Regions from separate parts of the Romboutsia sp. genome, predicted to be linked through region 2. Evidence: riboswitches for the same ligand, from Rfam matches in the RefSeq annotation. Region 2 holds a riboswitch; each other region holds the start of a gene.
The links. Region 2 has a riboswitch for lysine ahead of AC11VW_RS03195 (amino acid permease). Riboswitches for the same ligand answer to the same signal wherever they lie in the genome.
Positions count from the first base shown of each region.

Region 1: another riboswitch for lysine. It lies ahead of AC11VW_RS07460 (aspartate-semialdehyde dehydrogenase); the one in region 2 lies ahead of AC11VW_RS03195 (amino acid permease).
Region 3: another riboswitch for lysine. It lies ahead of AC11VW_RS10770 (aspartate kinase); the one in region 2 lies ahead of AC11VW_RS03195 (amino acid permease).
Region 4: another riboswitch for lysine. It lies ahead of nhaC (Na+/H+ antiporter NhaC); the one in region 2 lies ahead of AC11VW_RS03195 (amino acid permease).

Region 1 is NZ_JBXKIW010000049.1:2,233-10,689, reverse strand. Features, by position in the region: gene dapD (2,3,4,5-tetrahydropyridine-2,6-dicarboxylate N-acetyltransferase) at 1-627, opposite strand, end outside; gene dapB (4-hydroxy-tetrahydrodipicolinate reductase) at 645-1,391, opposite strand; gene dapA (4-hydroxy-tetrahydrodipicolinate synthase) at 1,400-2,278, opposite strand; gene AC11VW_RS07460 (aspartate-semialdehyde dehydrogenase) at 2,431-3,429, opposite strand; lysine riboswitch at 3,691-3,861, opposite strand; gene AC11VW_RS07455 (amidohydrolase) at 4,060-5,178, shown strand; gene AC11VW_RS07450 (alpha/beta-type small acid-soluble spore protein) at 5,255-5,509, shown strand; gene AC11VW_RS07445 (class I SAM-dependent DNA methyltransferase) at 5,496-6,242, shown strand; gene hslO (Hsp33 family molecular chaperone HslO) at 6,266-7,141, shown strand; gene rpoN (RNA polymerase factor sigma-54) at 7,341-8,457, shown strand, end outside.
Region 2 is NZ_JBXKIW010000029.1:1,677-10,133, forward strand. Features, by position in the region: gene AC11VW_RS03165 (O-antigen ligase family protein) at 1-1,076, shown strand, start outside; gene AC11VW_RS03170 (aldolase catalytic domain-containing protein) at 1,069-2,694, shown strand; gene kdsB (3-deoxy-manno-octulosonate cytidylyltransferase) at 2,770-3,495, shown strand; gene AC11VW_RS03180 (HAD family hydrolase) at 3,509-4,138, shown strand; gene AC11VW_RS03185 (VanZ family protein) at 4,325-4,783, shown strand; gene AC11VW_RS03190 (DedA family protein) at 4,828-5,427, shown strand; gene AC11VW_RS03195 (amino acid permease) at 5,570-7,042, opposite strand; lysine riboswitch at 7,196-7,369, opposite strand; gene AC11VW_RS03200 (YmaF family protein) at 7,586-8,068, shown strand; gene AC11VW_RS03205 (acetate uptake transporter) at 8,245-8,457, opposite strand, start outside.
Region 3 is NZ_JBXKIW010000070.1:6,992-15,448, reverse strand. Features, by position in the region: gene AC11VW_RS10790 (hypothetical protein) at 358-768, opposite strand; gene AC11VW_RS10785 (peptidylprolyl isomerase) at 932-1,561, shown strand; gene AC11VW_RS10780 (sensor histidine kinase) at 1,633-3,606, opposite strand; gene add (adenosine deaminase) at 3,751-4,743, opposite strand; purine riboswitch at 4,822-4,921, opposite strand; gene AC11VW_RS10770 (aspartate kinase) at 5,020-6,213, opposite strand; lysine riboswitch at 6,335-6,505, opposite strand; gene AC11VW_RS10765 (TDT family transporter) at 6,687-7,652, opposite strand; gene AC11VW_RS10760 (MurR/RpiR family transcriptional regulator) at 7,799-8,457, opposite strand, start outside.
Region 4 is NZ_JBXKIW010000048.1:67,005-75,461, forward strand. Features, by position in the region: gene AC11VW_RS06805 (UbiD family decarboxylase) at 1-986, opposite strand, end outside; gene AC11VW_RS06810 (protein phosphatase 2C domain-containing protein) at 1,198-1,959, opposite strand; gene AC11VW_RS06815 (hypothetical protein) at 2,080-2,340, opposite strand; gene AC11VW_RS06820 (peroxiredoxin) at 2,590-4,383, shown strand; gene AC11VW_RS06825 (ribonuclease H1 domain-containing protein) at 4,426-5,034, opposite strand; lysine riboswitch at 5,221-5,393, shown strand; gene nhaC (Na+/H+ antiporter NhaC) at 5,526-6,956, shown strand; gene AC11VW_RS06835 (calcium/sodium antiporter) at 7,019-7,972, opposite strand; gene AC11VW_RS06840 (exonuclease domain-containing protein) at 8,067-8,457, opposite strand, start outside.

The DNA.
Region 1 (8,457 bases), on a different contig from region 2:
AACAACACATCCAGGTTCAACGTCATGAGTAACAATTGCACCAGCTGCAATTACAGCACCTTTTCCGATTTTAACACCTTCAAGGATTACAGCATTAGCTCCTACCATAACATCATCTTCTATTATTACAGGAGAAGCAGAAGGTGGCTCTAAAACACCTGCAACTACAGCACCAGCACCAAGATGAACATTATTACCAATAATTCCTCTAGCACCAATAACAGCATTCATATCTACCATAGAATTATCACCGATCACAGCACCTATGTTTACAACAGCGCCCATCATAATAACAGCGTTATTACCTATAGTAACCATATCTCTAATAATAGCACCAGGTTCTATACGTGCATGTTCATGTAAATAGTTATAAATAGGTATTGCTGAATTTCTTCTGTCATATTCAATATGAATATCTTCAATATGATTTTTTTTATCTTCTAGAACTTTCATTATTTGTTCATAATCACCGATTAAAGTATAAGAGCCATTAGATCCAAATACTTTAAATTCGTCATTTTTGTTAAATTTCAAGAAATCGCCATTTACATATATTTTAACAGGTGTTACTTTTTTTGAATTTTTTATGTATTTAGCAATTTCATAAGCATCATTTAAATTTATCATTAGATATCTCCTTTTAATTAACTTAGCATATTATCCATGTTGTAGTATCCAGGCACTTGACTAACTAAATATTTAGCGGCAGTTATAGAGCCTTTGGCAAAAATATCTTTAGACTGAGCAAGATGTTTTATCTCAACTATTTCATCATGACCTGCATATATAACATCGTGCTCTCCAACTATAGTTCCGCCTCTTACAGCGTGTATACCGACTTCGTTTTTATTTCTTTTAGCTTCACGGCCATATCTACCATAATTATATTCAATAGTAGGTAAGACTTCTTTCACGGCATTAGCTATCATAATAGCAGTACCGCTTGGAGCATCAACTTTTTTATTATGATGCTTTTCTATAACTTCAATATCAAAGTCATTTAACATCTTAGTAGCTTCTTTAACTAATCTTAATAAAACATTAACTCCTAAAGACATATTAGAAGAATGGAATATAGGTATAATTTTAGAAGCTTCTTTTATTTTATTTAATTCATCTTCATTATAACCTGTAGTAGCAATTACTAAAGGTGTTTTATTTTTAAGGGCAAAAGACAATACATCAGATAAAGTAGAGTGATGTGAAAAATCTATTATTACATCAGCACTTTCTGATATATCCTTCATTTTAGAGTATAATTTAAATGAAGTATCTTCAGTTGGGTTTAGAGAAGCCCCGCAAACTAATTCTAATTGTTCATCTTCTTGAACGCATCTAGTTAAAACTTTTCCCATTTTACCTAGACATCCATTTACTATAACTTTTAGCATAATCCCTCCTATAATTTTAATCCTCTATTAACTAATTCTTGTTTTAATACTTCTAAGTTGTTCTGATCCATTTCTGCAAGAGGAAGTCTAAGATTTCCAACTTTAAATCCTAATAAATTCATTGCAGTTTTTACTGGAATTGGATTTACTTCTATAAATAAAGCATCTATTAATGGTTTCATGCCAAGTTGTAATTCTCTAGCTCCTTGTATATCACCATCAAAAAACTTTTGAACTAAGTCATGAGTTTCTTTAGGGCATACATTAGCAAGAACTGATATAACTCCGTGACCACCAACTGATAATAATTGAAGTATAGAATCATCATTTCCAGAATATATAGCAAAACCTTCTGGAACTAATCTAGCTACTTCTGCAACTTGAGCTAAATCACCACTAGCTTCCTTAACAGCTACTATATTATCTATCTTAGCAAGTTCAGCAATCATGCTAGGTTTTAAATTCATAGAAGTTCTTCCAGGAACATTGTAAAGTATTATAGGTAATTCAACACTTTTAGCTATTGTTTCAAAGTGAAGTTTAAGACCTCTTTGATTAGCCTTATTGTAATAAGGAGTTATAACTAGTAACCCATCCGCACCTAGTCTTTCAGCTTCTTGGCTTAAATGAACAGAGTGCATAGTATTATTTGAACCAGTACCTGCTATAACAGGTATTCTTTTATTAACTTTATCTACAACATATTTAATAACAGCAAATTGTTCATCATCACTCATAGTAGTAGCTTCTCCTGTAGTACCACAAACAACTAATGCATCAGTATTATTTTCAATATGGTATTCAACTAATTTTCCCAATGTTTCAAAATCAACACCTGTCTCAGTAAACGGTGTAACTAAAGCAACTGCAGAACCTTTAAATATCATATACAAAACCCCTCTTATATAAAAATTTACCTGTATAGGTATCTTATGATTTTATTGTATTCTTATTAAAAAACATTATTACTATGACCATAGATAAGTTGATAGACAATAATATGTAAAATTTTACTAAATTATAGTCTATTAGTCTCAGATTATACTAAATTATAAGATAGTAATAATTCTGCTATTTGGACTGCATTAGTAGCAGCGCCCTTTCTAACATTATCAGCTACAACCCACATGTTAATACCATTATCTACACTAAAATCTCTTCTAATTCTTCCAACAAAAACTTCATCTTTTCCAGTACAATCAATAGCAGTAGGGTATTCATTGTCGCTAGGATTATCAATAACTACAACTCCAGACATTTCTTCAAGAGTTTTAACTAAGCTAGATAACTCGAAAGTTTCTTCAAATTCAATATTTATAGACTCACTATGACAATTTCTAACAGGTACCCTTACTGTAGTAGCTGTAATTTTCATATCGTAGTTATTAAGTATTTTCATAGTTTCATTTATCATTTTTAATTCTTCCTTTGTATAACCATTATCAGTAAATGAATCTATATGAGGTAGACAATTATAAGCTATTGAATGAGGATAGAATTTATTAGTTTCACCTATGATACCACCTTCTAAATCTTTTATTCCTTTAACACCTGAGCCAGAAACAGCTTGATAAGTAGAATAAACAACTCTTTTTATTTTATATTTATCATCAAGAGGTTTAAGTGGAACCATTGCTTGTATAGTTGAGCAGTTTGGATTAGCTATTATACCTTTATGATTTCTAACAGCATCAGGATTAACCTCTGGAACTACTAATGGAACTTCAGGGTCCATTCTCCAATGACTAGAGTTATCTACAACTATAACTCCTTTAGATGCAGCTATAGGAGCAAATTTTGCACTTATTTCTCCTCCAGCTGAGAATAAAGCTATTTGTATATCTCTATCAAATACATCTTCTTTTAATTCTTCAACTATATAATTTTGTCCGTTGAAAGCAACACTAGAACCTGCTGATTTAGCTGAAGAAAATAAGTATAAATTATCTATAGGAAATTGTCTTTCTTCTAATACCTTTAAAAAAGTTGTTCCAACCATGCCAGTAGCACCAACTATAGCTACATTTATTTTTTTCATAAAAAATACCCCCTAAATTAAATTTTTATATACTTGAAGCAATACAATTTAATTGTTTTAATAAACCATAAGTAATTTGTTGTCACTTATTTAAACAAAAGACTTAGAATACATGTCAATTGATTAAAGTGAGATACAAGGGTGAAGCTAATTTTATATAAATAGCTTCATTGGTATATATTATATTCCCAAAATATTAAAAAAATGCAAAAAAACGTGCAAAGGTATACTTTACACGTTTAATTTACGATACATCAAAGTAAACCTTGGAGCTCACCACTTAGCTAATAAGTGACAGTCTTACATATATTTTATGTAAGCCCAGAATATACCTTTGCAAAATATAATCTTCGGCCATAATTCCTTTTTCCAATAATCTACACTTGCCAGCTCCTATTGGATACTAATAATTACAGCGCCTCTACCTTAGGTTAGAAACTATTAAATTTTATTAACACTTATGATAGTATAAATAGAAATAAAAATCAACAATATTTTTTGAATTTATAATTATTAAAATGAATTTATATAAAATATAAAACTTTTTCTTGAAATAATATAGTAAATAGATACAATAGAAATAATATATTTAATACTATAGAAGTTATAAAATTAAGGAGGCTTTAGTTGATGGAGAATATTTCAAGTTTAAAAGATAGAATCTTTAATCATAGAAAATATTTAAATTGTATTGCAGAAAGAGGCAGAGAAGAATTTAAAACTTCAAAATATATAAGAGACTATTTAGATAAAATAGGTGTAGAATATGACACATATATAGGAACAGCTACAACTGGAATTATAAAAGGAAAAATAGGAAATAAGACGATTGCATTTAGAGCAGATATAGATGGATTAACAACAGAAGATGGTGTAAAACATTTATGTGGACATGACGGTCACACTAGCATATTACTAGGTTTAATTGAATTTATAAATAAAAATCAAGAAAATTTAAATGATAATATAGTATTTATATTCCAACCAGCAGAAGAAGGGCCAGGGGGAGCAAAGGATTTAATAGAAGAAGGTATTATAGATAATTATAAGATAGATGAAATTTATGGTCTTCACATATATCCAGAAATAGAAAAAGGATGTATAGGTATAAGAGAAGGATACTTTATGGCTCAAGTAGGTGATTTTGATATAGATATAGTTGCTAAAAGTGGTCATGGAGCTATGCCTCAAAATGGTATAGATGGAGTTGTTATAGCAGCGAATCTTATTAATAGCCTTCAAACAGTAGTGTCTAGAAATGTAAGCCCTATTGATAGTGCAGTGTTAAGTATAGGACTTATAAATGGTGGTACTAAGAGAAATATAATTGCTGAAAATATAAATTTACAAGGGACTGTAAGAACCTTTAATCCTAAGGTATATGTTAGTATGAAAGATAGAATAAAAGAGATATGTAAGGGAATAGAGTTGTCTTATAACTGTAAAATAAATGTTGAGATAAGAGATGATTATCCATCAGTGAACAATGATAAAAATTTATGTGAAAAATTTGTAGAAGCCGTAGGAAATAATAGCGTTATAGTATTAGATCCGCTTATGATATCTGAAGATTTTTCTTATTATCAAATGGAAGTTCCAGGATTATTTTTTATGTTAGGTTCAAGGGATGAAAAAAAGGGATTTGTTAGTGGACTTCATAGTATGAACTTTAATTTTGACAAGGAAATTTTAATTAATGGATTAGAGATTTACATTAAATTATTACAATATAAAAAATCAATAAATTAAAAAAGTGTACCCCTTTAAATACTTGTATAAAATTTGTTTATATGACAAAAATACAAGATGTAAAGGGGTGTTTTTTATGAATAATGAACTTATAAATAAACCAGGTAAAAAAAGTAAGAGCAATAGTAAAAAGAGTAAAATATTGACAGATAATGATATAATGAAATATGAGATAGCATCAGAACTGGGTCTATTAGATAAGGTTAGTGAGCAAGGATGGGCAGGACTTACAGCAAAAGAAGCTGGAAGAATTGGCGGTATGGTTACATCACGAAAAAAACAAAAGAAGAAAATGACGGAGGAGACAAATAAAGACAATGGATCAATATAGAGATTTTGCATTCATTTATGATGAACTTATGAATGAAGTTGATTATGATGGATGGGTTAAATATATAGAAGATATAATAAAAAATGAAAATGTAAAAGTACAAAACATACTAGAATTAGCTTGTGGAACAGGTAATTTAACTATACCACTTACTAAGAAAAATTATGATATAGCAGGTATTGATATATCAGAAGAAATGCTTACTGTAGCTAGAGAAAAAGCTGAAAAAGAAGGCGTGGAGTTAGTTTTACTTCAACAGGATATATCAGAACTAGATTTTGATGTAACAAATCTAGATTGTGTATTATGTGCTTGTGATGGGTTTAACTATATAACTTATGATGATGATTTAGAAAATGTATTTACGAAGAGTTATGAATTGTTAAAAGAAGATGGAATATTTATATTTGATATAAGTTCATACTATAAGTTATCATCTATACTTGGAAACAATATGTATGGAGAGAATAGAGAAAATATAGCTTATATGTGGCAAAACTATTTTGATGATGAAGAAAATCTAGTAGAAATGGAATTAGCATTCTTTATAAAGGATGAAGACGGAAAGTTTACAAGATTTGAGGAAGTACATCAACAAAGAGCATACACAGAAGAAGAAATATTAGACATGCTAAAATCGTCAGGGTTTAGCAAGATAAAAACTTATGGGGACTTTAAGTTTGAAAGCCCAAAAGAAGATAGTCAAAGAATATTTTTTGTATGTAAAAAATAGATTTAGTTAATGGAGGAATATTAATGACGGATTATGTAATAAGAGCAATGGCAGGACAAGGAGAAGTAAGAGCTTTCGTAGCAACTACTACAAATATGGTAGAAGAAGCAAGAAAGTTACATGAGACTACAAAGGTAGCAACTGCAGCATTTGGTAGAACATTAACGGCTACGTCTATGATGGGCTTAATGATGAAAAATGATGGAGATAAATTAACAGTTATAATAAAAGGTGGCGGACCAATAGGAACTATACTTGCTACATCTAATGCCAAAGGTATAGTAAAGGGGTACGTAGAAAATCCAAATGTAGAAGTACCTGATTATGAAAATGGAAAGCTAAATGTAGCTGCTGCAGTAGGAAATGATGGTGTTGTCAGGGTAACTAAAGACTTAGGTCTTAGAGAACCTTACAATGGAGCATATCCACTAGTGAGTGGAGAAATAGCGCAAGACTTAACTCACTACTTTGCACTATCAGAGCAAACTCCATCTGTAGTAGCACTAGGAGTTCTTACTACAGGCGTAAAAGTAGAACATGCTGGAGGACTAATAGTTCAATTAATGCCAGATGCTACAGAAGAAACAATATCTAAATTAGAAAAAAATGTAGCTAAATTAACATCTATAACAAATATGATGAGTGATGGAAAAACTCCAGAAGATATACTAAACATAGTACTTGAAGGGCTAAATCCTAAAATATTAGATAAAATAGAAGTTGGATTTGAGTGCGAATGTTCAAAGGAAAGAGTACAAAAAGTATTAGTAGCTATAGGAAAAAAAGAATTAGCTTCAATAATAGAAGAAGATAAAGAAGCTGAAATCGGATGTCAATTCTGTAATTCAAAGTACAAATATAATGAGAAAGAACTTTTAGAGATATTAGAAGATATGTAGTACCTAACCCCTTTCATACAAGATATATGGTAAAATATACTTGTACATAAGGGGTTTTTTAATTTTTTTATGTATATATATATTCTAAAAAATAAATAACTTTACAAGTAACGATATAGTGAATGTGTAAAAACTTAATTAGAACATATATATTTAGATAGAGTAAATTTTAAATATTGAGAATAATGAGGTGGACGTTATGAATTTTAATCATAGTTTAGAATTAACACAATCTCAAAAGTTAGTAATGACAACTGCATTAAAACAATCTTTGACTATATTAAATATGAGCAAGTTAGAGGTAGAAGAGGAAATAAAAAAAGAGTCAGAAGAAAATCCATTACTAGAAGTAGAGAGAACTAGTGAAATAAATTGGGAAGAATATATAAAAGATATTGAAAAGTCAATTAAAATAGACAGAAATGAAATTAATTATAATCCAGATAATAATATAGATTTAGAGAATATGATTAAATATTCATCAAATATATATGAACATTTATACCTTCAAATAAGCTTATATAAGCTAAGCAATGAAGACATGAAGGTTTGCAAGTATATTATAGATAGTTTAGATGAAGATGGATATTTAAGAAGTGATGAAAATGAAATAATTTATACATTAAGAATAGACAAGGATACATTTGAAGATTGTTTATTAAACATTCAACAATTAGAGCCAAGTGGGGTTGGCGCTAGAGATTTATCTGAATGTTTAATAATCCAAATGGAAAATCTTGGGTTACATAATGAGATACTACAAGAGATAGTTTCTAAAGATTTAAATTTAATAGCTAGTAATAAGTATAAAGAAATAAGTAAAAAATATAATATGTCGTTACAAAAATGTGTAAATTTAATTAGTATAATTAAAACACTAGATCCAAAACCAGGTAGATCGTGTTGTATAGAAAAAAGCGTTTATGTACAACCAGACGTAATAGTGGAAAAAATTGATGATGAATTTGTTGTTTATAGTAATACAAAAGATATGTGTAAAATAAAAATCAATAATTTCTATAAGGAAATTTTAAAAAATTCAGAATCTGATGATGACGCAAAAGATTTTATAAAAGAAAAATTAAACTCAGCTACTGGATTAATTAAAAATATAGAAAGTAGAAAAACTACTGTACTAAGAATTGCAGAAGAAATTATAAAATTACAAGAAGAATTTTTTAAAAAAGGAGCTAAATACATAAGACCAATGAGAATGAAAGATATTGCTGAAAAATTAGATTTTCATGAATCTACAATTAGTAGAGGTGTAAATGGAAAGTATATGCTAACTCCATTTGGTATGTTTGAATTTAGAT
Region 2 (8,457 bases):
TATTTAATATAGATAAATACTGTAAAATTAAAGTAATAGATATTTTACCTCTTGTATTATGGATATTTATTAATATAATCTCAGCTTTAAATGCACAATACAAAAGTGTGGCATTTGCATTTACTCTTAACTATATTGTTCAAGTTATTTTATTTATAAGTTTTATTATTTTATTTTCGAACTATAAAATAGATAGGATTAAAATATTTAGAAATATTTATATAATAGCAGTTATTATAGGAGCAATAGGTATAATTGAATATTTCAACTATGAATTGATGAGTAATGTATTATCAATTTTCAGAGAAAAACAATACCTATATGGTAGAGTATCATCTTTATTTGAAAATCCAAATCATTTTGGAACTTTTATGGCGCTTAGTTTGATTATAGGTGTATATTTTTTAATAAAAAGTAAGAAAAATATTCCTATTAATATACTAGGAAATATAGTTATATTAATAGGAATATTGATATCGGGATCGAGGTCAGCATTAATATTTTCCATATTAGGAATTGTAATACTAATATATAACTTGAAAATATATACTGATTTAAAGATAAAGAAAGAATTTATTGTTCTAACTATATGTATGGGAATGATATTTATAAGTAGTAATGTAAGCGAGTTACAAAGGTTTGGTACGATGATAGATGGAATCAAAAGTGGAAATTTAGAGATGGCAACTGGAAAAAGAAGTAGCATATGGGGATATGCGTTAGAAATGGGAAAAGAATCACCGTTATTTGGAATTGGGAATGGAAACGTACAAAAGCAAATGGAGAATTATATGGAACAAAGTTTTGGGACACATAGCTTGTATATCAGTTTATTAGTAGAGAACGGAATTATAGGTTTTTTAGCTTTTTTTATATTTATAATTGTGACATATAAAAAATCTAAATATATAAAAAGTAAGGATTTGAGGGCTATTTTCAACTCTCTTTCAATTACACTTATATGTACTCAATTTACGGAAATGCAATTAGCTAATGTGTTCCAAACGATATTTATTTTTTGGTTTGTGTTTTCAATACCATACGATAGAAATAGAGAGGGTGGTTATTATGAGTAATATAAGCATATTAGATTGTACTTTAAGAGATGGTGGATATATAAATGATTGGAAATTTGATAGGTTCAATATAGTACGAATAATTAATTCATTAGGTGAATCTAATATTGATATTATTGAATGTGGATATATAAGCGAAAAAAAAGAAAGTACTAAAGATAATACTATATTTTCTGATATAAGTGAAATAGAATCTTTAATATGTAAAGGAAATTCAAAATCTTTATATGTAGCGATGATAAATTTAGGAGAATATGATGTTAATAAGTTGCCAGTAAAGTCTGGTAATATAAAATTAGATGGTATAAGGTTAGTTTTTCATAAAAAAAATTGGAAACAAGCCATAAAAGATATAGAAATAATATGTAATAAAGGATATAAGGTATTTGTACAGCCGATGGTAATTTTAAATTATTCAGATGAGGAAATATTATCTTTGATTAAAGCTTGTAACGAGTTAAATATATATGCTTTTTATATAGTTGATAGCTTTGGAGCTATGAAAAATACAGAAATTATTAGAATTAGTCATATAATAAAACATAATTTACGAGAAAATATTAATATTGGATTCCATGGTCATAATAATTTGCAACTAGCTTATTCAAATGCAGTTGAATTTATAAATACTTGCAAAGACAGAAATATAATAATAGATTCTTCTATATTTGGTATGGGTAGAGGTGCTGGAAATTTACCTGCTGAGCTAATTTTAAATTACTTAAATTTGAATTATAAAGGTAAGTATTCTATAGAACCATTATTATATATCATCGATAGTTATATATCTAGGATATATAATAAAAAATACTGGGGATACTCTATGGCACATTATTTATCAGCTACTTATAATTGCCATCCAAATTATGCTACGTATTTAGTAGATAAAAAGACACTTACTATATCAGATATTGAAGAAATATTAAAATATTTAGAGTGTGATAAAAAAGTAGATTATGATAAAGAATATATTGAAAAATTGTATAGTGACTATAATTCTAAGATACTAGAAAGTAATAATGATTTAATTGATTTCAAAAAAAATATAGTAGATAAAGATATATACTTATTAGCACCAGGAAAAAGTCTTACGGAAAATTTACAAAAAATAAACAAAAATAATTCTATAGTAATAACAATAAACCATGTTTTGAATAAATTTGATTCAGATTATTCTTTTTTCAGTAATCAAAAAAGGTATATAGAATATAGAGATAAAGTTTTAAGTGAAGAAATTTCGGATGTTAAAAGAAAATTTATTTGTACGTCAAATGTCAAACATGAAGAACAAAAAAGTGATGTAATAGATATCAGCTATCATAACATATTAGGAAGTACTGTGGATGCTAGAGATAATTCTATGATAATGATTTTAAACTTATTGAAAATTTTAAATAAAAAAGAAGTATTTATTTTAGGCTTTGATGGTTTCTCAAAAGATTCTAGTTATTGTGAAGAATATCTGGAATATGAACTTAATGAATTACAAATGAATGCGAAAAATATAAATATAGAGAAAGAAATAGATATATTAAGTAAAGATTTAAATATTTATTTTGTTACAGATAGTATATATAATAAAAATTTAAGAGAAGTGGCAATAGCTGTATGTGAGTAGGTAGCGTAAAATTTCTATTTAAAACAATGAATACATTATGCAATTAATTACATTTTAAATAAAAAGGAGGATTTTATGAAGATTATAGGTGTTATTCCAGCTAGATATAAATCATCAAGATTCGAAGGTAAACCACTAGCTGATATAAATGGGAAGCCAATGATATGGTGGGTATATCAACAAGCAATTAAAGTTAAAGAACTTGATGAGGTATATGTAGCAACGGACGATAGTAGGATTGAAACGGTATGTAAAAAACTACAGATGAATGTTGTGATTACAAGTGATAAACATGCAACTGGAACGGATAGAGTTGGTGAAGTAGCTAGAAAAATAGATGCAGACGTATATATTAATATACAAGGTGATGAACCTACAATACAACCTCATGTTATAAGCGAGGCCATAAAGCCATTTTATGATAATGAAGATGAGATTTTTGTTACAAATATGATGACAGAAATAAAAAAGAATTATGAAATAGTAGATAATACAGTTCCAAAAGTGGTTGTAAATAAAGATGGATATGGTGTTTTTTTATCAAGACTTCCAATACCATACCCTAAAAATGAAGATACATTATATTATAAGCAGGTTTGTGTTTATGGATTTACACCAAAAGCACTAGAATTTTATTGTAATTCAGAACGTGGGTGTATAGAAAAAGTAGAAGATATAGAAATACTAAGATTTATAGAGACAGGATATAAAGTAAAGTTTATAAAAACGGATGAAGATACAATAGCGGTAGATACAAAACAGGACTTAGAAAGAGTTAAATTATTTATGAAAAATAAATAGAAAGGAAGTATATATGGGAATATTGATGGAGAAGAGTATTATAATTTTTGATTTTGATGGAGTCATTTTAGAATCTATGGATATTAGAGATTTAGGATTTAGAGAAATTTTTAATGAATATGATGAAAAAAAAGTAGAAAATTTAATAGAATATCATAGGATAAATGGAGGACTGTCAAGATTTCATAAAATAGAATATTTCTATACAAAAATTCTAAAAAAAAATATAAATGAATGTGAAATAAAAAAATATGCGGAAAAATTTTCGGAAATTATGAAAAGAGAGTTGGTAAATTCTAAATATCTTATAGGTGATTGTATTAATTTTATAAAAAATAATAGCGAAAATTATAGTATGCATATAGCATCGGGATCAGAAGAGATAGAATTAAAATATATATGTGATAAATTAGATATAAAAAAATATTTCAAATCAATACATGGATCACCAACACATAAAAATGATTTGGTAAGAAATATTATAAAGGACAATAATTATGATGATAAAAATATAGTTTTAATTGGAGATTCTATAAATGATTATGAAGCAGCTTTAAAAAATAATATAACATTTATAGCATATAATAATTCTAAATTAAAAAATATTGATAGCACTTATGTTGAATTATTGAGTCAGATATAAAAAAAGCCTCTTTATAAAAATTTAAAAATTTTTATAAAGAGGCTTTTTTTACGTTATATTGTAGAAAAATATGGTAAAATGTAATTTGGAAATTTAATAAATTATATTATTTTAAAATAATTACTTTAAGTACGACAGGAAATATAAAAATGACAATATAATTCAAGTAATATTAAGGAGTAAACAATGAAAAAGAAGATATATTTAGTTTTAAGTATATTATGGATGAGTATTATATTCTATTTATCAAATCAACCAGCTACAGTATCAACGTGTCAGTCAGGTGGAACTATAGAATTGTTAAGTAGTATACCACTTATAGGTAGTATAATAAATAGTATGATGAAAATAGGCATAGCACAATTTATAATTCGTAAATGTGCACATATGTTTTTATATTTTGTACTAGCTATACTTATATATATAACTATAAATAAAAATTCGGATGTGAAAACACATGTTACATCATTTGTATTGACTGCACTTTATGCGTGTACAGATGAATTTCATCAGTTATTTATAGAAGGAAGAAGTGGAGAGATAAGAGATGTAATGGTAGATTCTACTGGAGCATTGATAGGATTAATAATCATATTTTTATTAATGAAAATAAGTAAGCACTCAAAAGTAAGTGCTCAAAATTAAAGGATTAAAATACTATGATATTTTAACTAAAGGAGTAGACAAAAATGGAATTAAGCTCATTAATTGAAGAGTTTATAAGAAGTTATGGTCCTATTAGTATATTTTTAATAGTTGCACTAGAGTATGCAAATGTCCCTCTACCAAGTGAAGTTGTACTACCTTTGGTAGGAATATTGGCACTAGAGTTTGATATGAATTTGTTTGTGACTATATTAGTATCTATTTTAGGTGGAGTATTTGGTTCTATAATTAATTATTATGTAGGATATAAGTTTGGAAATCCCCTTTTATATTTTTTAAAATCTAAATATCCTAAAACTAAAAAAGCTATAAAACAGTCATATAGATGTATGACAAAATATGATAAAGCATCGGTTATGTTATCAAGACTTGTTCCAGTTGCAAGGACTTTTATATCTATAGTTGCAGGTGTTACCAGAATGAATGTAGTTTTGTTCACGTTATATTCTGCTATAGGTATAACAATATGGAATATTTTTCTTATAAGTATAGGATACATAGTTGGAAATAATATGAATTTGATAGCTGAAATTTTAGGAAATTACTCTATTATAATTACTATCATATTAGCTATAGTATGTTTTGTTATTTATATAAAAAAAAGAAAAGAAAAGAAGAGATAGATAGAAAAGAGCTAAATGTTTGATATGTGTGAAGTTATATAATAAAGAAGAGGTGGTTATAAGTACGATATATCCACCTAAGGTATTTAGCCACAAATCTATCTACAGTCTCTTTATAAGTTAACTATAGCATCTATTGCTATTAGCTTAACTCAAGTGTTTTTTCAGAAGCTCCTTTTAAATCATTTTGAGTATGATTATTATAAGTTAAATCAACTTCATCTAAAGGAATAACTTTAGTCTTATGCTTAACTTTATAACCTAAATATAAAACTAAAAATAAAGGAATACCTATATAAGAAGCTATTAAACCATTCCAATCAATACCTTTTGGTGTTATAAATGAATAACCTTGACCTATAATGATAATAATACACATTAAAAGTGCTAATATAGGTCCCAAAGGATACCATTTAGCCATATATTTTAAATCTTTTAAATCATTACCTTGATGTACATAAGCTTTTCTAAATCTATAATGGCACATTGCTATACCAACCCATGCTATAAATCCTGCAAGACCAGATGCAGCAACTAGCCAAACATAAACAGTACTTTCTGAAAATACTGCAGTTAAGAAACTTGCAGAAGCTACTAGTGTAGTTAAAATTAAAGCATTTACAGGAACTCCATTTTTATTAGTTTTAGAAAACACCTTAGGTGCAAGACCTTCTTGAGCCATTGAGTGAAGCATTCTAACTGATGCATACATACCACAGTTACCAGCAGATAATACAGAAGTTAATATAACTGCATTCATAAGTGACGCAGCTCCAGCTATTCCAGCTCTTTCAAAAACCATAGTAAAAGGACTTTCTGAAACACTTGCTTGTGTAAAAGGTATTATAGCACCTAAAACAATTATAGTTCCTAAATAGAATATTAATATTCTCCAAAATATTGAATTTACAGCTTTTGGTATAGTCTCTTCAGGATTTTCACTTTCACCAGCAGCAACTCCTATAAGTTCAGTACCTTGGAAAGAGAAACCTGCAACTAAGAAAATAGCAAACATTGATTTTATTCCACCGTGGAATGGTCCACCAGCTATATTATAATTTTGAAATCCTATTTTATTTCCACCCATTATTCCAAAAATCATTAATACACCTATTATTAAAAATATAATTACAGTCAATACCTTGATTCCTGCAAACCAATACTCAGATTCACCAAAGACTTTTGATGATAAAAGATTTAATCCAACAATTATTGTTAAAAATAATATGCTCCAATAAAATCCATTAATGTTAGGGAACCAATATTTCATAATCAAAGACCCAGCAACCATTTCAGCAGCTATTGTTATAGCCCAGTTATACCAGTAGTTCCATCCAAGTGCAAATCCAAGTGCAGGATCAATAAATTTAGTAGCATAAGAACTAAATGAACCAGATATAGGCATGTAAGTTGCCATTTCTCCTAGGCTAGTTATTAAAAAATAAACCATAAAACCTATTAAACTATAAGCTGCTAGAGCACCTCCAGGTCCAGCTTGATGAATTGTATTTCCCATTGCAAGGAATATACCAGTTCCTATAGAACCGCCTAAAGCTATCATGTTTAAATGTCTTGCACTCAAACCTCTTTTTAATTCGTTATTTTGTTCACTCATTTTAATTACCCTCCTTATGGGATTAAATTTCCATAAGTAAGTAACTAAGATAATACAGATATTTTTACAAATAAAAAATGCCATAGGAATATTCCCATGACATAAATACGAAAATTGCATATCAAAAAAGACATGAAAGTATCGTAAGTTTTCATTGAAAATAGCTCTCCACAAAAAAATTGTGACAGTCATATGTATATTATACATATGCCCAGCAAGTAGTGTTAAGGCAATTAACTACTCACTTCGGCGAAATTTCCTTTCATATTACTTCATCGAGCTTACCTCCATAATATTACTTTTAAATTTCGCGCCTCCATCTCAGTTATCTACTTTGTATTTGTATATAATTATAAACCAAATTATAAATAAGTCAATATATATATTTTAAAGTTCCTACATTTTTATTTATTATTTAAAATCATATAAAACGTATTACAAAATTCTACAAAATAGGAACTTATTTGATATTTATTCGTACTATATATTAAGAAATTCATTATAGGAATTTCTTAATATATAATACAATGGAGAGATGCAAAAATGAGTTGTCAAAATAATAAGTGCCAAAGAGATTATTCAAATAACTATTTTAAATGTCATAAAGAAGATGAATGTAATAAATGTCATAAAAAGGATGAATGTTTTAAATGTCGTAGAGAAGATGGTGGAGAAATGCATGTTCATGAATACTCAGAAAGTGTTAAACTAGCGGAAGAAGAAGATGACAGACATAACCATCGTGGTGCAGGAGTTACAGGTGAACCTATACTAATAAACAATGGAACAAACCATGTTCACAAGATTAAGGATAATACAGATTTCTTTGATCATTTCCATCTAATATGCGTTACAACTGGTCCTATGATTAGGATACTCGATGAGAATGGTATAGATACTGGTAAACATGTCCATCTAGTAAAGGGAAATACTACTATTTTTGATGAACATTGTCATCCATTCCTTTTCACTACTCAAATTCAAGCACCTTTATTACCTTTACAAGATTGTCCTACTAGAGGGTAATTAAATTTACTAAGGACCATGATAATAAATTTCATGGTCTTTTTTGCATATATAAAAAAACGTACTGATAAATTCAGTACGTTTTTATTTTTAAATTTAGATATATTGAAATTAATTATATAATTTAAGAATTTAGTTATAAATATACTTTAAAATATTCTTAAACAAGAGAATAATTATTTTTTAAATATGCCAAATGGCTTTCCAACTGGTAAAAATACTCTTCCAAAGTGAGGATTTAATACAGCAGCAGCAGAACCATAGAATGATGCTATTGATACTAATAATTCAGAATACGCTGCAAATTGATGACTAGCATGTTCTGCTATACCAAATGTAGTCAATGTTAACCCTATGAATAAACAATCTATAAGTACAAATATTATAAA
Region 3 (8,457 bases), on a different contig from region 2:
ACCTTTTTATATACTCCCTAATTGGTATAAAAAGTACATTAAAGTAAAGTTATTTACAGGGTTTGAACTATTGAATAAAATATATTTTCATAGTGAGAATATTTACGGGAACATATATATTATAATTATTATACATATTTTACTAGTTAGATTTATTAATTTAAACGCATTAAAAGCCAACTATAAACATAGTTAGCTTTTAATAATCCGTTCATTTAGATTCTCTTTTAAAATAAAAATAGGTTTTAATTTAAGTATACCAAGGAGAGTGGTATACTTAAATTAATTGTATTATATTTTCATGTGCAATGCATTAAATTTCGTTATACTTTTTTCAACAAATAAATATATTTTAATTTATTTTTCTAAGTTTGATAAATTGTATTTGCTCATTTTATCTCGAAGTTTTCCACCTTGTTCTGCTGTTATTACTTTATCGCTTACCATTTTTTCTATATTACTGGGTCTAAGTGCTTTCTTTTGTCTATCATATTTTTTTAATGGAGCTTCAAATTTTTCACTTCTCATTTCCCTAGCTAAGTAACTATTTATATTCTTAATATCAATAGTAGTTAATACATTTTCATTTCTAAGTTCTTCTATACAAGATTTCCATATAAACTGAGCTCTCTTAATTTTTTGTTCTTCTACTGTAAACTTATATTCCATAATAGGTTCTTTTGCATAAGATTCATTTATAGTAAAGCCTATAAATGACATTGCACATATCATAAAAATTATAAGTGCAGTTTTATGTAACATTTTCATTTAAAAACCTCCATTACACATTATTTTATCTATATTATATGTATTAATTTACAAATAATTCTATAATAAATCCAATACTTATTATTTATCTGTGTTTTTGTTTTAGTATTACTTTTTTATATGATATAATAAACCCATAAATTAACATAAGGATGGTAAAAATATGACTAACAAAACTAAAAAAGGACTTTTAGCAAGCTTACTAGCAGGAACTTTAGCTTTAGTTGGATGTTCATCAAATAAAACTATTGTTGATGAAGTTAGAACTCCTCCTAAAGAGCTTCCTGTAGCTACTATAGTATTTAAAAATTTCGGTACTGTTGAGGCTGAACTTTATCCTCATATAGCTCCAAACACAGTAGATAACTTTATATCTTTAGCAAATAGTGGTTTTTATGATGGTCTTACTTTTCATAGAATTATAAAGGACTTTATGGTTCAAGGTGGAGATCCTGATGGCACTGGCATGGGTGGTCCTGGATATAGCATAAAGGGTGAGTTTAGTAAAAATAAGTTTAAAAACAACTTAGTCCATACTGAAGGTGTATTATCTATGGCTAGAAGCCAACACAAAGACAGTGCTGGCAGTCAATTCTTTATTATAACTAAAGATGCTCCTCATTTAGATGGACAATATGCCGCTTTTGGCAAAGTTATAAGTGGTATGGATGTTGTTCATGCTATCGAAAATATTGAGACAGGCGCTAATGATAAACCTATTAAAGATGTAATTGTTGAATCTATAAAAGTAGATACTAAAGGCATTGAATATAAAGAACCTAAAAAAATGTAATATGCTTATAAATATAGAAGTCCTGTAGATAAATATTTATCTACAGGACTTCTACATTTATGTTTAATTTTTTAAAAATATATATCTGAAAACTCTACACTAGTACGCCTAATAATAGAGTCAACACAATCTATATTATAATCAGTTGTATTATCATTTTTATCTAATACTTTTATAGGCAATTCTATTGTAAATTCACTACCTTTATTCACTTTAGACTTAACACTTATACTTCCTTGGTGAAGGTTCACAAAAGATTTCACAAGGGATAGCCCTATTCCACTTCCTTCATTTTTTCTTACCATAGTATCATCTATTTGAGTAAATTTATCAAATATACAACTTAAATGTTTCCCATCCATACCAATACCTGTATCTTTTACTGAAAATGTTAATATATAATCATTTTTTTCTACATTAACACTTATAGTACTACTCTCATTAGAAAATTTAATTGCATTTGAAATTAAATTAAGCACTATTCTTTCTATTTTATCTGGGTCTACACTCATTATTATTTCTTCATGTGTAGTATCAAATACGATATCAATGTTTTTGCTTTTCGCATATGGTAGTACCGATTCCACAATCGCTTCTAGTAAGTAGATAATATCTATATTCTTAAGTCTTAAATCCATAAATCCAGAATCTACCTTTGCTACATCTATTATATTATTTGTAAGTCTAAGTAATCTATAGCAATTTTGTTTTATTATATGGATATTTTTATTATTGCTATTTGAATACTCATTGTCCACCTTTTCCATGTTCAGCTCTAACAGTTGATTAGAAGACATTACAACAGCTATCGGTGTTCTAAGTTCATGACTGATATTAGATATAAAGTTGGTTTTTGCTTCATTTGAACTTTCAGCTATTTCTTTTGCTTTAAGTAATTCTTTTTCATAGTGTAATTTTTTAATTGTATATAGTATAAAAGCTATAATAACTATTATTAAACTTATTAATACTATTGCTACAGTAAAAATAATATTTTTATATTCTAAAATAGTATCTATAGGGTCATTTATTATCTCAGCGTTTTGTGGTAAATCTTTTTTTCTTATATTATATTTTTTTAATTCCTTGTAATTAAATATATATTTATTTACATCTTCTTTATTAATAATTCTCTTTGTTGGTACTTTATTATTTAATATATCATTTACTATTTTACCGGCTTTTTTGCCTTGTTCATTATGAACGATAACTTTACCTCCAATAAATTTTTCGCTTATTGAAAGTTTATTGTACAGTGCAAAATCATATGAACAGTACGAAGGAACATTTGTATTTTGTAATATGAAATTTGCTCTTTCTTCAATAGTCATAGCATCACCCGACTTATTGCGATATGCATATACTACTAATAAAATATCCTCATTACCTAATTTATTTAATGTATTTTTAAATTCTTCTGTACTCATATTATACGATGATAAATATTTAAAATTAAGATTTTTATACTTAGATGATAAACTATAAAATGTTTTTATCTCTGGTGAGTTATAAGTTGATTCATCAGTTAAAGCTATAATATTTTTACCACTATGAAATTTACTTATAAGTTCTAAATTTTTATCTATAGAAAGTTCTTCTACTACTCCATATACTTCATCTAATTTTATAGCTTTATTAATTTTATCAAAATCACTGACCCCTAAAAATACCATTGGTATATTTTCAAATAAATCTTCTCTATATTTTATACCAAAATCTAAGGCTGAATCATCCGCTAAAATTATTGCATCAAATTTTTTATAATTATTTATTTTATTTTTCAGCAATGTATAAAAATCATGTTCACTTTCTTCATCTGAGAATACTCTAAAATCCATGTATTCTATTTGCATAATAACATTTTTTCCCATTTCTTCTTTAATTCCTTCTATTTGGTCATTAAATGTTATATAGTTAGGATTATACGAACTTATAAAAAGGACATTTTTACTATTTCCATTTTCTTTTGCATTTGCTACATTAAATGAAATTAAGAAGCAAAATATCAATATCATAACCCCATGTTTAAATTTACACTTTCCCATAAAACTAATACTCCTCCAATAAGTTATCCCTTATATATTTACTTATGTTGCTATACTATCTGGATATATACAATATATCATATTTACGAATAATATGGTAATATTTGTAATAATTAGTTTGTGGATTTTGTATAGCATATTAGCTTATAGTATAAATTTTTTTAAATATTTTTTAGTTTCGTCATCTGCAAAAGTGGCTTCTATAGTATTTAAATAAATAACTTTATAATCATTTTTATTCATTTCAAAATTATTAAATATTAAATCTATTTCATTAGTCAAATCTATATTAGATACAGTTCTATTGTCTGTGTTAAAAGTTACATTTATATTATCTTTATAAAATTCAAATAAAGGATGTTTATTAAAATCATTTATAGCCTTAGTTTGAATATTACTTGTTGGGCACATTTCAAGAACAACTTTTTTATTTTTTACTAAATCATATGCTTCTTTCATATCTTTTATTTTTACACCATGGCCAATTCTTTCTGCACCTAATAAATTTATAGCATCAATTACATTTTGACCACTAGCAGCTTCTCCTGCATGTATAGTCACTCTATAACCATATTTTCTAGCTTCATCTATTACAGGTTTAAATTCCTTAGCAAACCCTTCTACTTCAGGTCCACATAAATCTATACCTACAACACCCTTGTTTAAAAATTCTTTTCCTTCTTTAACAACTAATAACCCCTCTTCTACACTCATAATTCTCATACAAGATAATATTAAATTCCCCTTTATTTCATACATCTTCTCTGCTTTTTTAATGCCACATATTGCACTTTCTATTATCTCTTTAACACTTAATCCTTTTTGTATATGAAGAAGTGGCGCAAACCTTACTTCTATATATTTAACATTTTCCTTTGCTGCATCTTCTAGTAATTCAAATGTAATTCTTTCTAAACTTTCTTTACTTTGCATTACTTTATTCGGTAAGTAAAACTTTGTTAAGTATTCATTAAGTGAAGTACAATCTGACGGTACTTGAACAAGATTTTTTATTTCTTTTTCTTCATATGAAGGTAACTTTACATTTTCTCTTTTTGCTATATCTATTATTGTATTTGCTCTAACGCTTCCATCTAAATGGCAATGTAATTCTATTTTTGGTAAATTTTTAGTCATAATCTTCTCCTTTTTATATATTATAGTTTTTATTTTTTGTATAAAAAAAATCCTGCTTACAAAGAAGTTTTGCATAATAAATATACATAACTTCTTCGTAAGCAAGAATTATTGGTTCTTGGTAGAAACCCCCAAACCATATTATTGGGGTTATACGAAAGATTTATTTCTGACTATTTTATTATCTTTTTTTAATGTTGTCAATATACTTTAGATAAATATATTTAATTTCTATTATTTAACCTTGGCTGTAAGTTAAGTTTTTTATATTTTTTATTATAAATCAAATCCTCTAGCTATTTTATCTATTGCAACTTGCTTGTCCTTACTATCTATAGCACATGTTATTCTTATTTCAGATGTAGTTATAAGCTTTATTCCTATATTATTTTCATTAAATATCTTAAATACCCTAGAGGCTACACCATGAGTATTTTTCATTCCAAGACCTACTAAAGAAAACTTTGTAATATTATCATCTATAATCACTTCTTCATCACTTGCATACTTAGATACTACAACTCTACATTCATTTAGTTCTTCTTTAGGTATTGTGAAAGATAAACCTATTCTTTCATCAACTGGTGCAGTTTGACTTATCATATCTACGCTTATTCCCTTATTTGCAATATCCTCAAATAGTTTAGCCATATCATTTGAGTTAAAGTCTTTTATAGTTATAGATGTATCCTCATCACTAGTAGCTAAGCCTGTTATTATTTTATTCTCTAATTTCACTTCTTTTCCTCCCCTTATATAAGTTCCTCTTTCTTGTCCACATGAAAGTCCAACATAAATTTCTATTCCATATTTTTGAGCAAGTTCTATACTTCTTGAGTGCATTACTTGTGCCCCTGAGCTTGCTAATTCTAACATTTCTTCATATTCTATTTCTTCTAGTTTTTTTGCATCTTTATATTTTCTAGGGTCTGTAGAATAAATACCATCTACATCAGTATAAATTTCACATTTACCATTTAACTTTATAGCTAAAGCTACAGCAGATGTATCTGACCCCCCTCTACCAAGAGTCGTTATATCCCCCTTATCATTTACACCTTGAAATCCTGTTACTATTACAACTTTCCCTTCGTCTAAACTTTTTTCTATTTTGCTAACGTCTATATCATCAATTTGTGATTTCCCATGAAAACCACTAGTGTTTATTTCTAATTGATATGCACTATAGCTTATAGACTCACAACCTAATGAATTAAGAGCCATAGCTAGAAGTGATGCTGATATCATCTCTCCTGTTGACATTAATACGTCTAATTCTCTTTTGCTTGGCTTTTTTGTTATATCACTTGCTAGTTTTATATAACTATCTGTAGTGTCACCCATAGCTGATACTACTACCACGATTTTAGAATTTTGTTTCTTTCTTTGTATTATATTTTTAGCAATTGATTTTATTTTGTCAGTACAACTAACAGAACTTCCTCCATATTTTTGAACTACTACATCCATATTTTATCCCTCCATTAAAAATTCGATTCGATCAAGTGGTTAACCCACATTTGAAATATAATTTCATAAAAATATAAAAAAATGCCCAAAGGAATACTTTGGACATTTTTACACTCAAAGTAAACCTTGTAGCTCCCCACTTAAGAATAAGTGACAACTTTGCATATATTATATGCAAAGCCAGAAAATTTATTTGCCAATAAACTTCCTTCGGCTATAATTCCTTTCCTCAATCGTCATTGCTCGCCAGCTATTATTGAGTACTTATAATTACAGCACCTCTACCCTAGGTTCATTATTTATATTATTAATATAGTTTTACCACATTTTTTAGAATTTTTCAACTTTTTTTTATTTACTTATTATTTTATTTTATTTATATTGACATCTATACATACATAGTAATAGTTTTATGTTATTATAAATTAGTTAGTGGTCGTGAATAACGATCCCTTTATTTAATGCTTATTTAATTAATTCGTATTTTTTAATAAAGCTATAAATAGTACTTCTAATAATTTGTATACTATATACCCAATTACAATAGTTGCTATAAATAGTTCTATATAAAATATTTGATTGACTAAATTCGATAAATTTAAATTTATATTCACAAGATATTTATAATATCTTTGCATTGCTAAGGTACCTAGTGCTAATGGAAATGTAAGTGGTGCTAACCCCGGATGAAAAGGGACTTTTATAAGCTTTGGTATTAATATATATACATATAATGTTGACAAAAGTGATAGTGGTACTAGTACATATATAAATATAGTTGGCGGTTCATTAAATACTGGAAATAATCCTGCTAAACATAAGCTTGCGGGTGCTGCCATTATTGCAACAGTAATTTTTTTATTTTCTGGTATTTTTTCTACAGCTAACATTCTATATATCATTACAATTAACATTATTATATAAACAATAAATGAATAATAAAACATATTTTTAGATAAATCGGGAAAATTCATAGATCCACTAGTTACTGCTGCGACTCCAATTCCAACCGTTGGAACAAACCAACTTGGTACCATTTCTTCTAGCTTGAAGTTTTTCACCCTAGTTACTATAAATATTATCGAAAGTATAATGTAGAGTATTATTCCAAACAACCAAATTCCTCTACCTAATGTTGGATTTATTATATCGTATACGAACGTTGAAAAAACTATGAGTGACATTGCCATAGTTGGATAAAAACTTCCTATTACACAATGTTTCATTTCTTCATATACTTTCTTAGGGTGAAGTATTATTTTGGAAAACATAATAATTATTGCTATAAGTGTAAATATAGATGCAAACACCCTTATAGATGTTGCTCCTAGGCTTGACCATACTCCACCTAAGGTTATAAAACCTAATGATATCCCTGTTATAGCTACTGGTATATTTCCTATTTTTTCTTTTGTGATTTGACCTTGAAGTCTTTTCATTTTTTCGTCCTACCTGTTTATATATTTTAAATCTTGTATACAATATTATAATAATATTATGTTTGTATGTAAATATAAAAAAGTTATAGAATTAGTTTTCTTTTTGCACTAATTTCTATAACTTTTCATTTTTGTTATTTTATATTTTATTCATATACAGAATATCTATCCCATATTTGTTCTAAGTCATCAAAGTATTCTTTTATATCATCTTTTTCTTTCATACCTACAGATACTATAAGTGCATTAACTATACTTAAAGCTGGAACTAATGAATCAACAAAAGATGCCATATTACTTTTTACTAAAAGAGTATTATCTGCAATTGATGCTACTGGTGAAAACAAACTATCTGTTAAAGATATTATATGAGCTCCTTTTTCTTTAGCATAGCTTACTATTTGATATGATTTTTTAGAGTATCTTGGGAAACTTATTGCTACTAAAACATCGTCTTCATTAATTCTGACTACTTGTTCAAATGCATCTCCCATATCCATTCTAATTATGTGGACATTATCAAGTATTATATCTAAATAGAATCCTAAGTATTGAGCTATTGTGAAAGAGCTTCTCATACCTAGTATATATATTTTTCTTGCCTTTAGTAACTTGTTTGCAGAATCTTCAAAAGCTTTTTTATCAATTTCTTCTAAAGTACCTTTTATGTTATCACTATCACTTTTTAATACTTTATTAAGTATAGTACTATCATCAAGATACTCTTTTGCCATTTCTACTCTTTGTACTGTTGTTAATTTATTTTTTATTAATTCTTGAAGTGCTGCTTGTAATTTTGGATATC
Region 4 (8,457 bases), on a different contig from region 2:
TCATATTCTAGAACTTCTACATAATAATATTTCTCACCATCTATCATCTGATAAAATGAATTTATGGATAAAGTATCTTTGATTTTTCCATTTTTTGTTGATATTAAATTTATTATATCATCAGATGATAATGTATAAAGAGATAATTTTTTCTTATATTCTTTTTCTAGAGATAATATATTTTCGTCTTCTTCATAATACTTTTTTAAATACTGTATATATTGTAATGCTTCTTCAAAATTTCCCATTTCACCGGATTCATCAGATTTTTGTATATAATAGTCATGCATATCTTCTATACATTTTTTTTTTTGTTCTTGCGCTAAATCATAATATTTTTTATCTTTTTCTAATACTTTATCATATCCTAATATAGCTTCATAATACATACGATTGTTTTCGTTTTTGTTAGCCTCTTCATATATTTTTCTAGATTCATAAATTTCTTTTATATTATTTTTGTATATGTCTAATTCATGTGTTATTCCATTTAAAGTAGACGCTAAACTCATATATGATAGTACTATATCATAACTTATATTTTCATTTTCATACATTTCATTTACTCTTTGTGCTTGATCCACTATCCTTTGTAAGTCTATCTCTATAGTACTTAAAACATTTATAGTATTTATAATTCCTATATAATGTTCTTTTGTTATTTCTTTATTTATATATTTATCTCCACTTTCAAGAAGTAACTTATTTATTTTTTTTGAAATAGATTTATCAAATCTCTTAAGTTTAGCTTCTGAAAACTGTGACTTATAATTCTCATAATTTTCAAGAGCAATAGAATATTTACGTTGTTCTATATTTTTAAATAATGTATTAGATTCTTTTTCTATACTAAATTCATCACTACTTACTAAAAATATAATCATTAAGATTATTAATCCTAGCATTGATAATGAAGCCCCTATTATAATTTTTTTATGTATATCTATAAAATCTACACATTTATCAAAGGATTCCTTAAAATTCATTATCTTTCCCTTCCTTAATTTTAGTAATTTATTTATACTATAAACTTCTTTATATTATATCATATATATACATTATTAACCATATAATCCAATGACACTCATTCCTTTTCCTCAATAAATTTAAGAAAATTTCGTTTGTTTTTTTATGGTATTTTGATAATGATAGTATAAAACTATTAATTACCTTAAGGCGAAATAATGTTTTTTAAATTTACATCATAATAAATATAATACTTATATCATCATAACTAGTAGATTGGCTTAATTGATTTAAATATTCTTTATATCCTTTTTTTAATATTCTTCTGGAAAATACGCTTCTATTATAATTTTTAATAGTAGTATCTAGACTTTTATATAATTTTTCATCATCCTTAAAGCTATTTTCATACCCATCTGTAAATAAAATTATGGTATTTACCTTTGACTCACTTATATCCTCTATATGATACATAATATTTTGATATGAATCGTATCTACCAAGCGAATCTACAATAGTTTTGTTTTTTGTATTTATGATTTTTTTGAAAGTCCCATCATCTTCACTTACTACATTTCCATCTCCTATTTTTAAATATAATCTAAATTTTTCAGTTATTAAAGTTGAAATTAATGTAGTTGAATACTTCAAGTATTCGGTTTTAAAAACTACTGGATTACTTACTTTATAATTTTCATCTACTAAATACATCCATCTTTCATATATTTTTTTTTGTATAGTCTCAGTTTGTAATTGTTCTAATATATTCTCTTTAGGTATATCTATCAACTCCTCAAGTATTTCTATTGCACTATGACAAGCTAATTTAGAGCCAGTATCACTATATTTGAAAAATTTACCACTATGACCATCTGCAACTGTACATATTATCGCTCTATCTAAGATTTTATAATCTAAATAATCTTGAGAATTGAAATTTTTCAAGATATTTTTATACCCAACTACACTACTTTGAAATATTTTGTGATCCATAAATAATATTTCCTCCTCCATAATTTATTTCTACTTATTTTCTATTATAAATAATAGAAATTTATAACAAAAAAAACACAGTTATCACTGTGTTTTAAGTTAAAAGTACTTTTATATGTATTATGATATTTTTCTTTTAGTCTGAGCAACTTCTCTGCAGTTGTCTCTTTTAACCTTACTAGGTACCGAACTTTTACTTTTTTGTATTTTCTTTTTACTAAAGAATATTTTTTTATAATTAAATAATACTAATCCAAATGTTAAACCTACAGTTAATCCTGTAAATATCATTAAATAATAATTTAATCCGATAAATACTCCCATCACAGCATTTACTATTATTAATGTGAACGTTAACAATAAGCAGATCACACTCGACATAATTAACACCCTTAAGATATTTTTCAACTTTCTTAGGACTTTCTTCAATTTTTTCACCCCATATAATAACAAATCTTTACATTTAATTCCTTACTTAACTATAACAAATATAATGAAAAATAGCAATTAATATTGATATTTTTTGTTGGAATTACTACTAAAATGTTATTTTATTCTACGTAACATTAGTCACCATAATTTAATACAATAAGAATAGGTAATATTTTATTAAATTAAGGGGTGATATATATGCCATGTCTGCCAAGTTTAGGATCAAAAACTCCTAATTTTAAGGCTAATACAACATTTGGACCTATTGAACTATCTGACTATACTGGTAAATGGGTTGTTCTATTTTCTCATCCTGGTGATTTTACACCAGTTTGCACAACAGAATTTTTGTGTTTTGCTAAATACTATCCGGAGTTTCAAAAAAGGAATGCAGAATTAATTGGGCTTAGCATTGATAGCAATAGCTCCCATTTAGCTTGGGTTTATAATATTTTTTCTCTTACTGGAGTTGAAATACCTTTCCCTATTATAGAAGATAGAGATATGACAATTGCTAGATTATATGGAATGATTTCAGAACCTATGAGCAATACTTCAACAATTAGATCTGTATTTATAATCGATGATAAACAAATTCTAAGAACTATACTTTACTACCCTCTAACTACAGGTAGAAATATTCCTGAAATACTAAGAATTATAGAAGCTCTACAAACAAGTGATAGAGATAACGTTGTAACACCAGCTAACTGGTTCCCTGGAATGCCAGTTATACTACCTTATCCTAAAACTTACAAAGAATTAAAAAGTAGAGTTAAGAACTGTGATAAAAACTGTACATGCGTAGATTGGTATCTTTGTTTTGTTCCTGATAAAAATTTAGAAATTTCTAATGATAATAATTGTATAGACTGCATTGCTTATAAATCTAAATCCTCTAAAAAAAGCAAAAATTATTCTCGACCTCAAATAACAAATATAAAAAGTCAACCTGTTGATATTTCATATTGTCCTGATGTAGCTCCAATAGTTATGGAGTATGTCTTAGGTAATCCAAGAAATGTTGACTCTACATTTTTAGATGCTGTTATTTATGCATTTGTAGAAATAAATCCTGACGGTACATTGTACGTTCCTACACCTAAGTATTTAAATCAATTGCTAAATCTAAAAACTGAAAAACCAGACTTAAAAGTAATAGCTGCTATAGGTGGGTGGGGAGCAGATGGTTTTTCTGATGCAGCTTTAACTCCAGCTTCTAGATACAATTTTGCTAGACAAGTTAACAAGTTAATAAATCAATATAAATTAGACGGCGTAGATATAGACTGGGAATATCCTGCTGTTAGTGCAGCTGGTATAAAATCTAGACCTGAAGATAAAGAAAACTTTACACTACTTCTCACTGCTATAAGAGATGTTATTGGTAATGATAAATGGTTAAGTGTTGCTGCTACCGGCGATAAAGCATATATAAATAAGAGTGCTGAAATAAATAAAATAGCTCCTATTATAGATTATTTTAATCTTATGAGCTATGACTTTACTGCTGGTGAAACTGGCGAATCAGGTAAAAAACATCAAGCAAATTTTTATGATTCTGAATCTTCTTTACCTGGATATAGTGTAGATCTTTGGATTAAAAATTTAGAAACAGCTGGAATGCCTGTTTCAAAAATTTTATTAGGTATTCCTTTTTACGGAAGACTTGGAGCTACAATCACTAAATCTTATGACCAACTTAGAGAAAATTATATAAATAAAAATGGATATGAATACGTTTTTGACGAAAAAGCTCAGGTTCCTTATCTTGTAAAAGAAGGTCAGTTTGCCATGTCATATGATGATCCTCTTTCTATATATTTAAAAGGTCAATATGTACTGAAAAATTGCTTAGGAGGAATATTCTCTTGGACATCAACTTATGACCAAGCAAATATATTAGTTAAAGCTATGAATGATAGTATAAATGACCCTGTATTATTTAAAGAAGAATTAAAAGGTATCTATGGAGATTTGGTAGAATTTTAATTTTTACAATATTTAAAAGTCTTGCAATTTATTGCAAGACTTTTAAATTCCTATAGCTGCTTTTGCTAATTTATCAGCTTCTTCATTATATTTATCACCACTATGAGCTTTTACTTTAACAAATTTCACATTTAATTTATCTTTTATACTATCATAAAATTTCTTATATGCTATTGTTCCTTCTTTGTTGGCCTTCCATATCCCCATGCACCACTTTTCAATTCCTTCATAATCAAAGTATAGTGTTAAATTTTCTATTTCATTACTTATGCAATATGCCATTGCAATTTTTGCAGCTTCAATTTCTCCTGCTACATTTCTCATACTTACAAGTGATTCATCTTGTCCTTTTATACTATATGTTTTTTCAACAATATTATTTTTTAATATAACTACCCCTGATCCAAAAGCTCTAATACAATGTTCATAACTTCCATCTACATATGCTTCTACAGAACTTTCTAAGTTTTTAAACTCTATAACTTTTATGCCTTCTACATACTCTTTTGCTTCATCTAAAGTTGTGAAGCTTTTATATTCGGCTCCCGAAAATCCATTGACTTGTTCCTTACATTCATTCCAAGTATTATATATTCCTATTTTTTTTCCTTTTCTTACAGCATAAAATTTTTTCTTACTCAAATAGATCACTTCCTTACAATTATTTTTCCAATTAACATAATAAATATTTTATCCTAAAAGCATTGATTTTAAAAGGTTTATTTGATTTTACAATATTCTATTAAATGTAGTGTTTTTCGATTTCAAACCATTTATTTCTTGATTATTTTTTAAATATAGAGTATGATTTATTTAATAAATAAAATATCGGATATAACTAATGGTAGAGGTCGCATTGTTAATAAGTAATTTTGTGGAGTTAAGCACGAAGAAACAAAATGAAAGGTAACTATGCCGAAATGTATAAGTGATGCTTTAAACTTATATATTGGGGTCATATAAAATATATATGACACTGTCACATAAATATGTGGAGTACTATCTTTAGATTAAGTTTTTATTCAATTTTTAAATTGAATGCTTAAGTCTAGGGTAACTTCTTACCCTAGACTTTTTTTAATCTTCAATTTCTCCTTAGCACTATATTCGACATAAATTATAGGAGGATTTTTATGACAACAATGACAACAAAAAGTAAAAAACAAGCAACTTTATTAGATGCAATTTTATGTATAGGGTTTTTAGTTGCAGTTTTAGTAACATGTTTAGTAGTTTTAAAAGATTATGAAATATCGGCTCATGTTCCGCTTGTAGCAGGAGCGATTTTTGCAGCATGTGTTGCTGTATTTAGATTAGGATTCACTTGGAAAGAATTAGAAGATGGAATTTTATCCACAATAAATACCACTATGCAAGCAATACTTATTCTTTTAGTAGTTGGTATGTTAATAGGTACTTGGATTCTTGGAGGTATAGTTCCATCTATGATATATTGGGGACTTAATGTTTTATCTCCTGGTATATTTTTAGTAGCAACTACAATTATATGTTCAATTGTTTCTATTTCAACTGGTTCATCTTGGACAACTGCCGGAACAATCGGTATTGCCTTACTTGGTATAGGTAGTGCTCTTGGTATACCTACTCCTATAATAGCAGGGGCTATTATATCTGGTGCTTATTTTGGAGATAAAATGTCTCCATTATCAGATACAACAAATTTAGCTCCTGCCATGGCTGGGACTACTTTATTTGAACATATTAATCATATGTTATATACAACTATACCCGCGCTTTTAATATCACTTGTGCTGTATGGGATAATTGGTATGAAATATGCGGGTAGCCAAATCGATACCTCTCAAATAAGCCAAATACAAAATACTTTAGTTAATAATTATACTACTTTGTCTCCATTACTACTTCTAGTTCCTGTATCTGTTATAGTAATGGTAATATTTAAAGTTCCAGCAATACCTGGTCTTATAGCTGGAGTTATACTGGGTGCTATAGTTTCTGTAGTGTTCCAAGGCGCTTCTATAGCCGATGTATTTGTAGTTGCTAAGAGTGGATATGTTTCATCTACAGGAATGGACTTTGTTGATGAACTTCTTACTCGTGGTGGTCTAGATAGCATGTTAGGAACAGTTTCTTTAATGCTTTGTGCTTTAACTGTTGGAGGTATATTAGAAAAAACTGGAATGTTAGAAACCTTAGCAAAATCTATTTTAAGCGTTGCTAAAGGAACTTTTGGTTTAATCGCTGCAACAATATTCACTTGTATAGGAACTAATTTAGCTGTTGCTGATCAATATTTAGCTATCGTTATACCAGGAAGTATGTATAAAGATGCCTTTATAAAGCAAGGTTTATCTCCTAAAAATTTATCTAGGGCTTTAGAGGACAGTGGTACAGTAACTTCTGCTCTTATTCCTTGGAATACTTGTGGAGCTTATATGTCAGCTACTCTTGGAGTTGGATCATTTGCATTTTTACCATTTGCATTCTTAAACTTACTTTGCCCTTTAATTTCATTATTCTATGGTGCAACAGGAATAACAATTGCAAAACTTTCTGATGAAGAAAAAGAAAGATTAGAAATTGCTTCTTAATAAATGTAATAGCGTTGTTTAATAATAACAACGCTATTTTTTAATTCTAAGGAAATTATACTTTATTGTCTCATTATTATAAATACCATATATGCAATGTAAATTAATACAAGAAACAAACCTTCTACTTTATTGATACTTTTCTTTGTGGTAGCAAGTATATAAGTTAGTACAGTTACAATTATCATAATAAGCATATCTGTAAATACAATAGAATGAACTTGTATATTGCTTACTGTTGATGATAAACCTAATATAAATAGTATATTAAATATATTTGAACCAACTACATTCCCTATAGCAATATCACTTTCTCCTTTTCTAGCCGCAACTACGCTAGTTACAAACTCAGGTAAAGAAGTTCCAATTGCAACTATAGTAAGACCTATTAAATTTTCACTCATCCCCCATGCTATAGCTATATTACTAGCAGAATCTACTACTATTTGACCACCTATAAGAATACCTACAATTCCCAATGCACTCATTAGAATACTTTTACCCATAGAAATATCTTCTTTTGCTTGCTCTATATTCATTTCTTCTTTAGATGTAATGGCCATTTCAATTAAATAGTACATAAATATACCAAATAAAGCTAATAACATAAGACCATCTGCTCTAGTTAATAAATTCTCATTATATCCCTGAAATTTTATGTCATGTGATAATATCATTAAAACTACCACTGCTAATGTCGCAAATGGAAACTCTTTTATTATAGTACTTTTTTGTACTTTTATCGGATTTATCATCGCTGCGATTCCAAGAACTCCTAATAAATTAAATATATTCGATCCTACTATGTTGGCAATTGCCATGTCATTATTTCCTTTTAATGCAGCAGTTATACTAACTGCTGCTTCTGGAGCACTAGTTCCAAATGCTACTATAGTCAAGCCTATTATTAATGTAGGAACTTTGAAAATCCTAGCTATAGATGAAGAACCTACTACAAACGTATCTGCTCCTTTTATAAGAAGTAAAAAACCTATTATCAGTAATATATAACTCATATAAACCACCTTTCTTATTCTTTTCGTTTTTATTTAAGTATTTATATAGTTATTCTTTATAAAATATGTAAATCTTATTCAAAATATACATATATCAATGTCTAAGTCTTTCTTTAGGTATTAAATAACTTTGATTAAAATACCTTATTTTTAAGACTTCATTTTCTAAATAAACAACATTACTTTTTATATATCTATTTTTCATTTCTTCATTCATAAAATTTTCTATATTTTTCATATTCATATTTTCGCTGTACTTCAATAATTTTATAATATCTATCAAAGCTTCATTCATTACATTTTTTCTACACATATATAAATGGCTATTCATATAATCTTGTATTTTATCTTTACTCATAAGATTTATCCTACATCCATGTAAATCTCTTTCTAGTTTTTTTAGTGTATATAAATTAGTCCCTGTATTAAAAATTATAAAGCAACCATAATCATATTTACTTCTTAAAAGTCTTCCCATAGCTTGT